DNA from 4 places in the Peribacillus sp. NPDC101481 genome. Region 3 is predicted to be linked to each of the others. Evidence: riboswitches for the same ligand, from Rfam matches in the RefSeq annotation. Region 3 holds a riboswitch; each other region holds the start of a gene.

Region 1 (2,205 bases), on a different contig from region 3:
ATTATGCCTATAAAAAAGGTTGCCACTACAGAGACGCTTGTCATGTAAAGCGTTTCCCTCGTAGCTTCAATAATGTCTTCCCAATCAACATTCGGCAATAATTCTTCAAGCATGAGTAATCACCTCCACGCCTACCTGCTGTGCTTTAATGAATTCGATTGCGCGGAGCATTTCATCCTCAGTGCCATCAAGATGGATAAACAATGTTCCATATGAACCGCTTCTTGTTTGGGATATCTTACCTTGAACGATATTGACATCCAACTCGAAGTTACGTACAAGCTTGGTGATCAACGGGCTTTCGGCATGATCGCCTACAAAGGTCAATTGAATCACTTTGCCTGCAGGATAGCGTTCGAGCAAATGGTCCATCGTTTCTTTCGTTTCTTCCGGTTCCGTTACCTGTTGCACGAAACGCTTTGTCATTTGTTCTTTAGGGTTCTTGAAAACATCCAGGACAGGTCCCTGTTCAACAACTTGCCCACTTTCCATCACGGCGACGCGATGGCAGATTTTGCGGATCACATGCATTTCATGTGTTATCAGGACGATCGTCAACCCCAAACGCTGATTGATGTCAACAAGCAATTCGAGTATGGAGTCGGTAGTCTGCGGATCCAAGGCAGAAGTCGCTTCATCACACAGCAGCACTTTAGGATCATTTGCCAGAGCCCTGGCTATTCCCACCCTTTGCTTTTGCCCTCCGCTTAATTGTGATGGATAGGCCTTTTCCCTGCCTTCCAATCCGACTAACTTGATCAATTCGTTCACACGCTTGGTTCGTTCAGGTTTAGAAACTCCTGCAATTTCCAATGGGAAAGATATATTCTCCTGAACGGTCCTCGACCATAATAAATTGAAATGTTGGAAAATCATGCTGATTTCTTGACGGGCCTTGCGGAGCTGAGCCCCTTTAATTTTTGAAATTTCCTTCTCAGCAACTACAACGGATCCCTCTGTTGGTGTTTCCAATCCATTGAGCATTCTGATCAAAGTACTTTTCCCCGCTCCACTGTAACCGATGATACCGAAAATCTCGCCTTTATTTATTTCAACATTCACATTATTTACAGCCTTGATTGTCTCACTGTTTCCTTTTCCTGTTCGGAACAGCTTACTGACTTTCGTCAATGTAATCATTAACCCTCACCTCTTTTATCCAATAAAACCTATGAACTTAGTTGATTTCTCTACATTATTAGTCTGTTTCTCATATCATGTAAAAGTTTACCCAATTAAAACAGAAAAAACCTTTCTGCATGAGCAGAAAGGCAGGTGAAGAAACAGGCCTTCCTCTCATCTTCCAAAGTGATTAAACTTTGTGTGAATTGGCACCTTTCCAAGGAAATCTCCTTGTCGGTTGCCGGGTTTCATCGGGCACATCCCTCCACCTCTCTTGATAAGAGCTAATATATAGAATATTTGTACATCATTAAGTTCTTTAGTATGGAGAAATTTTATCATAGATAAAAAAGGAGCGCAATGTATAATATTTCTAGTACAAGCATATAGAAACTTTACTTAAACCGTTTTGGATGTCAAGGAGACGATATTCGTCGCTTTTTCAATTGCCTGCTCCAAATCTTCTATTAAATCCTCTACATTTTCAATCCCAATCGATAAACGGACTTGGTCGGCACTCACACCCGCTTTCGCAAGACCTGCCTCATTCAATTGTTGATGGGTCGTACTGGCTGGGTGGATGATCAAGCTCTTCGCATCCCCAACATTCGCTACATGGGACCATAATTCCACCGAATTGATAAGTTTTGCCCCAGCTTCTCGATTACCTTGTATCCCAAAAGTCACAACAGATCCAGCTCCCTTTGGCAAATATTTTTCCGCAAGGGCTTTATCGGGATGATCCTCATCACCAGGATGTGAAACCCAAGTCACCGCAGGATGGTTTTTTAAATATTTAATGACAGACTTGGTGTTTGATAGATGCTCTTTCATCCTTACATGCAGCGTTTCAAGTCCAAGCGTAAACTGGAATGCACTTTGGGCACTTAGCGCAGGTCCTAAATCACGGAGTAACTGGACTCGGGCTTTCGTTATGAATGCGGCAGGTCCAACTGCCTCGGCGTATACCAGATTGTCGTAACTTGGGTCAGGCTCTGTGAAGCCAGGGTAATTTGGCGAGTTCCAATCGAATTTCCCTCCATCCACGATGACACCGCCAAGCGTAGTTCCATTTCCCAGAAG
Region 2 (2,205 bases), 240 kb from region 3:
AAGGAACAGGGAAGGCTTTTTCCCATGAAAGTTCATCTTTTGTCAGAGCTTCAGCAATCGCCAAGGTCTCCTTTTTTTCAAGTGCGACACTTCCATAAGGGGACGGGAACAAGGATAAATCCGCACCTGATAACCTTACTAATTTACCAAGCAATAATGGATAGCCGACCCCATAAAATGATGAAGCTGACAATGCTCCGCTATATGCGGGGTGCGCCATGATCGGCAGCTTGATACGATCATGTTCACTCAAGGCCTGCATTACATCCAAACCATATGTATGAACGTTGAACAACAAGGCATCTGCCCCTGCATCAGCCGCTTGCTCTGCCTTATCCAATAATTCAAATGTTTTCCCTGATAGATTGACTGCATATAAAGTTCGGTGGCCAGTGGTTTCATAGACATCATTCAATATTCGTTTTCCCGTTTTTATTCTATCGAAAAATGGAGTCAGTTCCTGGTCAAAGAGGATCTCATCATCTTTAACTAGGTCGACACCTCCTAATGCTTGTTGCCTCAGTTGCTCATTATGGAATGTTAGGTCTCTTCCTAATACACCTTTAAAGATGCTCATCACCAGGGGCCGGTTAAATACGCCAATCTTTTTCCTAATGCCTTCAATGCCAAATTGCGGCCCGGGAAAGGCTTTTTGAATATCACCGACAAAATCCAAGTCGATAAGTTTTATTTCCCCGTCCAATGAAAGTTTGCCGAAGACCGTCGTTAGGATTGCAGGTAAATCATTGGAGAAATTCCTTGCCGGATAGGCAATTTTAATAAGCGAACGGTATACTTTACGATTAAAGTAGCTGTTTGCCCTCTCTTCTTCGGAAAGTGGTGTCACCGATACGACGCGTCCCTTATGTTTTTCCAGTTGTTTCTGGACTAAATGGGGCAGGTCCGTCCATGTCCCGACAGTCAAACCTAAGGCAATGCTCTCTGCTTTTTTCTCATGATTCCCCTTAGAATCATGAATTAAATAAGTAGCGACTATCTCGCTCATTTGATCACTCCTATATCACGTTAGTAAACTCTCGATGTCATTAACCTGAAATGGTCTCAAAATGGCAAAAGCCCCTTCATAAAGAAGAGGCTTTAATAAGCCATCTTCTTATCTCCCAGCCATTGGCTGCAAGAATTAGCACCGTGCCTTGTGGATTTCAAGAAAAATCCGGCGAAGAATTCCGCCCCATTTTACAATGGAATTACGGTCGGTTGCTGGGCTTCATAGGGCTAGTCCCTCCACCTGCTCAAAATAAGAAAACGCTGATATATAAATTTGCATCCAAGTATCGAAAGATTAAGAATTTATTTTGTATTCTGACAGGTAATCCCTACTTTGTCAATAAGTTTTAACTATTTAAGGGTGAATTAATCGGATATATCATTGTGGTTAAAATAATTTTAATTTACTTATCCGTTCCACAGCCTCTTTCAGCCGTTCTTCCGAAGTCAGCAGCCCTACCCTGACATAACCTTCGCCAAATTCACCAAATCCATTCCCTGCGGCAACAGCAACGTGGGCATGCGTTAATAAATAGTCTGCAAAACTCTCGGACGTAAAACCTTTAGGTACCTTGAGCCAGGCAAAAAATGATGCCGCAGGAGCTTTGACATCCCAGCCGATTGCCCTCAATCGCTCAATGAAAACATTCCTTCGTCCCTCGTACATCTGCACTAACTGCTCTACACAGCTCTGCGAGTCAAGCAAAGCGCTTGCAGCAGCTTCTTGTATCGCCGGGAACAGACTCACATAAAGATGGTCTTGTAATAGTTCAAGAGCTTCTATGACACTCTTATTCCCCACTGCGAAGCCGACTCTCCACCCTGCCATATTGTATGTTTTCGATAGTGTGTATATTTCTATTCCTATTTCCTTCGCTCCCTCTGACTGGAGAAAGCTTATCGGTTTTTTTCCGTCGAATCCTATCGCCCCATAAGCGAAGTCGTGGACCACACAAATTGAATGCTCTTTTGCAGTAGAGACGGTCTCATCAAAGAAACTTTCAGTTGCAGAAGCACCTGTGGGATTGTTCGGATAGTTCAAGAACATCATTTTGGCTTTATCAAGTACTTGTTTATGTATGTCACTGTATTTTGGAAGAAAATCATTTTCTTCTGTCAAGGGCATGAATTCGGTCTTTGCCTGGGCTAAAACAACACCGGAAAGATAATCCGGATAGCCGGGATCCGGAACAAGGA
Region 3 (2,205 bases):
CACATCCATGCCTCTCTAGCTCTGTAGCTAAAGCTCCGTCTAAAATCATGACTGAATGATCTCGTAAAATAGCGTCAATTGGGTTAGTTTTAATGTTCATGATCTACTCCTCTTTCCTTTATGGTTTTGTGTCAGATAATAACTTCCATAGCAAATCAAAATAAATGGAATGCCACAATATAGTGCAATTCGTTGTGTAGGATCAAATGCAATTCCTATGCAAGAAGCTAGGCATAGCATAAAAGAAACGATTGGTACGAGTGGATATAATGGCGTTCGATAAGCTAAGTCATTTACTGAATTTCCTTCGTTTATATATCGTCTGCGAAATAGAAATTGCGACATGCTAATACTCATCCAAACTACAACAACGGCTAGTCCAGAAATGGATACAAGCACTATGTAAACAGTATCCGGTGCAATAATACTCGAAAACAGGGCTAAGCAGCCGCCCAACATACTGAAAAGGACTGCATTTATCGGAACTCCCCGTTTTGTCAATTTTGCAAATATTGGTGATATAGTTTCCTTATCTGCAAGTGACCAAAGCATTCTGGATGCCGCATACAGTCCTGAGTTTGCAGCAGACAAAATGGCAGTTAATATAACAAAGTTCATAATATCCGCTGCATATGGCACACCAATCCGTTCAAGAACTGCCACAAAGGGGCTTTCTAATACGCTTGCATCCGAAATAGGCAATAATGCGGATAATACAACGATGGTTCCTACAAAAAAGATAATCAATCTCCATAATGTCATACGGATTGCCTTTGGTATCGTTTTTTCTGGATTCACAGTTTCTCCAGCTGCAATTCCAATTAATTCAGTTCCAGAGAATGCGAAATTCACCGCAAGCATCGTCATTATAATGGCAAAAGCACCATTCGGAAATAAACCTTCACTTGTAAAATTGGAGAATAACGGAGCGGATTGTGAATGAATTATTGGAATGAAACCTAGCATTGCCGCTGCTCCCAAAATAATGAAAATCACAATGGCAAATACCTTTATAGACGCAAACCAGAATTCGGATTCAGCGAAAAATTTAACGGTCCACGCATTTAATGCCAAAACCAATATGGCAAATAGTGCACTCCATATCCAGACATTGATTGATGGAAACCATCTCTGCATCAACAATCCTGCAGCCGTGAATTCCGAACCAAGTGCAACTGTCCAAGTTAGCCAATACAACCAGGCTACTGTATACCCTGTCCCAGGACCTATGTATTTAGCTGAGTAGCTATGAAACGCACCTGTCTCGGGCATATGTACTGCCAGTTCCCCTAGACATAGCATGACTAGATAAACCACTAATGCCCCAATCAGATACGAAAGGATGGTGCCAAACGGGCCTGCCTGTTGAATCGTATAACCCGAACTTAAGAATAAACCTGTTCCAATCACCCCGCCAAGCGATAGCATTATTATATGCCGTGCCTGCATTTTCCTTTGAAAATCATGCTTCCTTTTGTTCTCCATTCTTACTCTCCTTTATCTTGCATCCAGAAAAAACGAAAACGCACTCTAAAAAAGAGTGCGTTACTGACAAATAAACACTTACGGTCTTATCTATCAAGGTTTCACCCCCTGGAATTAGCACAGTGTCATTGCAGACCTGTTGCTGAGGTTTCATAGGGCCAGTCCCTCCACCTCTCTGGATAAGAAATTATTTTTTTATAACTTTATCAATCTATGAAAAAATTGTCAAGTTTTGTTTCGGTTTGTAAAGACTTCCTTTAAAATCCAAACGATCAACGCACCGTTGGCATAGATATGAACTTGTTTTTGGAACAGTCGCTTACATTATAGAATTGTAAATAATGCTAACCGGGAAAAATTTTTAAAAAATGACGACACCTTAAAAGATGACGCCATTTTTCTTATATTCCTTAAGGTCTTTCAATTTCAAATAATTCTCCTAGTTTTGTATAAGTATGACCCGCTAATCTTGCTACAGGTTTTAGCCCATTCTGGTCAATTCGGCCATTATGGTAAATCTCCTGCTCTATATGATAGCAGACTATTTTCCCTATCAATAAATCACAACCAGGTTTATTCTTGGAACCTGCCAAAGGTATCGCATGCTCCAATGTGCATTCAAAGCGTACCTTCGCTTCTTGCAATCCTGGTACCGACACCTTATCACTAACAGCCTGAGTGAAATTGGTAAGACCCAATTCACTTTCGTCAGACGGGAGT
Region 4 (2,205 bases), on a different contig from region 3:
ATTATTTAATCAACCATTTACCGACATCAGGATTTTAGAACGCTGATTTGTGCCTGTCCGTTCGATTTGTTACACTGTAATAAATTCTAATACGGTAGGCGATAGTATGTGTGGACGTTTTACCCTTTTCACTGACATTGAAGAAATAAAAGATCGGTTTGATATTCAGGGATCGTTTGATGGGGAATACCAATTCAGCTACAATATTGCTCCCTCCCAATCCGTTCTCTCCGTCATTAATGACGGGGCAAGGAATCGACTTGGATATCTTCGGTGGGGACTCATTCCTTTCTGGGCAAAAGACGAAAAAGTGGGCTACAAAATGATCAATGCCAGAGCGGAAACCATTGCTGAGAAAGCAAGCTTCAGGAATGCGTATAAGAAGAAGAGATGCTTGATAATCGCTGACTCTTTTTATGAATGGAAGAAGACACCGGAAAGAAAAATACCGATGCGAATAAAACTGAAGAATCATGCTCCATTTGGAATGGCGGGTATCTGGGAATCCTGGAAATCTCCTGAAGGCATCAGCGTCTATTCATGCTCCGTTATAACAACCGTTCCTAATGAGCTAATGACCAGCATTCATGATCGTATGCCTGTCATCCTTAAACCAGAAGATGAAAAAGAATGGTTGAGTCCAACAAATAATGATCCTGCATATCTGCAGCAGTATTTAAAGTCATTCGATTCGGAACAGATGGAAGCCTTTGAGGTATCGACTGATGTGAATTCGACCAAAAATAATTCATCTAACCTAATACAACAAATTTGCTGAGAGGTCATAAGACCTCTTTTTTATATGAATTCCGTCCCGATAAATGAAAAAAACTGATTAACCGCACATGTCAAGATTTCTTTATAAATAGTAAGGAGTGCATGTAAAATACTTTAAAATTAACCCTTGCGAAAATAGACAAAATGCTGTACTGTTATATTTGCTTTTCAAAACGACTTTCGATGTCACTTTCACAAACTCAGATGGTTTCAGCAAGTTTCCAGTGTGGTACTTTTCTGGAAGGCATCGTAATATTTGATAAATTATATAATGTAATCTTCTTATCAAGAGAGACGGAGGGACTGGCCCGAAGATGTCTCGGCAGCGGACTTAAATGGAGTGCTGTGCCAAATCCAGCAGGCTGATTTTTGCCTGAAAGATAAGGAGGGTGTTTTTTATAAATTAAAAGACCTCTTCTTGTTGTTAAATCGAAGGGGTCTTTTTTATGCCAGTTTTTTTGCTATATCTCCAAGACTAGATAATCAGGTAGGTTCAAATTGGAGTTATTTGCGAAAGCTGTTAATAGAATAAGAGCTGTGACACCTGTCACGGGAAAAATAAAAAGAGGTGTACATCATGAGTGCAAACAATAAAGGGAATCCATGGGCATTGATCCCATTTGTCGTATTTTTAATTTTATTTATAGGGTCCGGAATCATCACCAAAGATTTTTATTCATTTCCGGTGATTGTAGCGATTTCAATTGCTTCGGCAGCTGCATTGGCAATGAATCGGAAAGAGACATTAAATCATAAGGTTGATATCTTCTGTAAAGGTGCCGGGGACGCCAATATTATGTTAATGGTTATCATTTTCCTTTTAGCCGGCGCTTTCGCCGAAGTTGCCAATGGCATGGGAGCAGTTGAATCAACAGTGAATCTTGCCTTAGCTGTTTTTCCGCAAAATCTATTAATGGTAGGGATATTCATTATTGCTTGTTTTATTTCTTTATCCATGGGGACAAGCATGGGAACGATTGTTGCACTAGCACCTATTGGGGTCGGAATTAGTGAGCAAACCGATATTTCGCTTGCCTTTTCAATGGCGGCCGTTATTGGCGGTGCGATGTTTGGGGATAACCTTTCCTTCATATCAGATACGACAATCGCTGCGGTTCGAACACAGGGAACGAAAATGAAGGATAAGTTTAAAGTGAATTTTTTCATCGTTTTACCTGCGGCCATCATCACATGTGCAATCCTTGGAATTTTAACAATGGGTGAACAAGCTGACATCTCCCAACATTCTTATAATTGGGTGAAGATTCTTCCATATCTTTGCGTATTGATCACTGCATTGGCAGGAGTCAATGTGTTCCTGGTCCTTTCCATCGGAATCGTATTTGCCGGAATTATCGGCTTGGCTGATGGAAGTTATAAACCGTTGGGTGTCATTCAAAAAGTTGGAGAAGGAATGGCGGGAATGTA

Evidence for each region. A riboswitch is a leader RNA that binds a small molecule or an ion and turns the genes downstream of it on or off. The one in region 3 is predicted to bind S-adenosylmethionine.
Region 1: linked by a shared signal. The riboswitch ahead of ACIROD_RS20865 (methionine ABC transporter ATP-binding protein) and the one ahead of mmuP (S-methylmethionine permease) in region 3 are both predicted to bind S-adenosylmethionine.
Region 2: linked by a shared signal. The riboswitch ahead of mtnW (2,3-diketo-5-methylthiopentyl-1-phosphate enolase) and the one ahead of mmuP (S-methylmethionine permease) in region 3 are both predicted to bind S-adenosylmethionine.
Region 4: linked by a shared signal. The riboswitch ahead of ACIROD_RS17280 (Na+/H+ antiporter NhaC family protein) and the one ahead of mmuP (S-methylmethionine permease) in region 3 are both predicted to bind S-adenosylmethionine.

What each region holds. Positions count from the first base shown of each region.
Region 1 is NZ_JBIWNJ010000003.1:444,982-447,186, reverse strand. It holds gene ACIROD_RS20870 (methionine ABC transporter permease) at 1-113, opposite strand, end outside; gene ACIROD_RS20865 (methionine ABC transporter ATP-binding protein) at 106-1,140, opposite strand; SAM riboswitch class I at 1,294-1,406, opposite strand; gene ACIROD_RS20860 (O-acetylhomoserine aminocarboxypropyltransferase/cysteine synthase family protein) at 1,522-2,205, opposite strand, start outside.
Region 2 is NZ_JBIWNJ010000001.1:563,583-565,787, forward strand. It holds gene mtnW (2,3-diketo-5-methylthiopentyl-1-phosphate enolase) at 1-1,006, opposite strand, end outside; SAM riboswitch class I at 1,112-1,265, opposite strand; gene ACIROD_RS02610 (pyridoxal phosphate-dependent aminotransferase) at 1,397-2,205, opposite strand, start outside.
Region 3 is NZ_JBIWNJ010000001.1:321,788-323,992, forward strand. It holds gene mmuM (homocysteine S-methyltransferase) at 1-100, opposite strand, end outside; gene mmuP (S-methylmethionine permease) at 97-1,485, opposite strand; SAM riboswitch class I at 1,569-1,671, opposite strand; gene ACIROD_RS01450 (flavin reductase family protein) at 1,896-2,205, opposite strand, start outside.
Region 4 is NZ_JBIWNJ010000002.1:1,519,258-1,521,462, forward strand. It holds gene ACIROD_RS17270 (hypothetical protein) at 1-46, shown strand, start outside; gene ACIROD_RS17275 (SOS response-associated peptidase) at 107-778, shown strand; SAM riboswitch class I at 1,057-1,164, shown strand; gene ACIROD_RS17280 (Na+/H+ antiporter NhaC family protein) at 1,355-2,205, shown strand, end outside.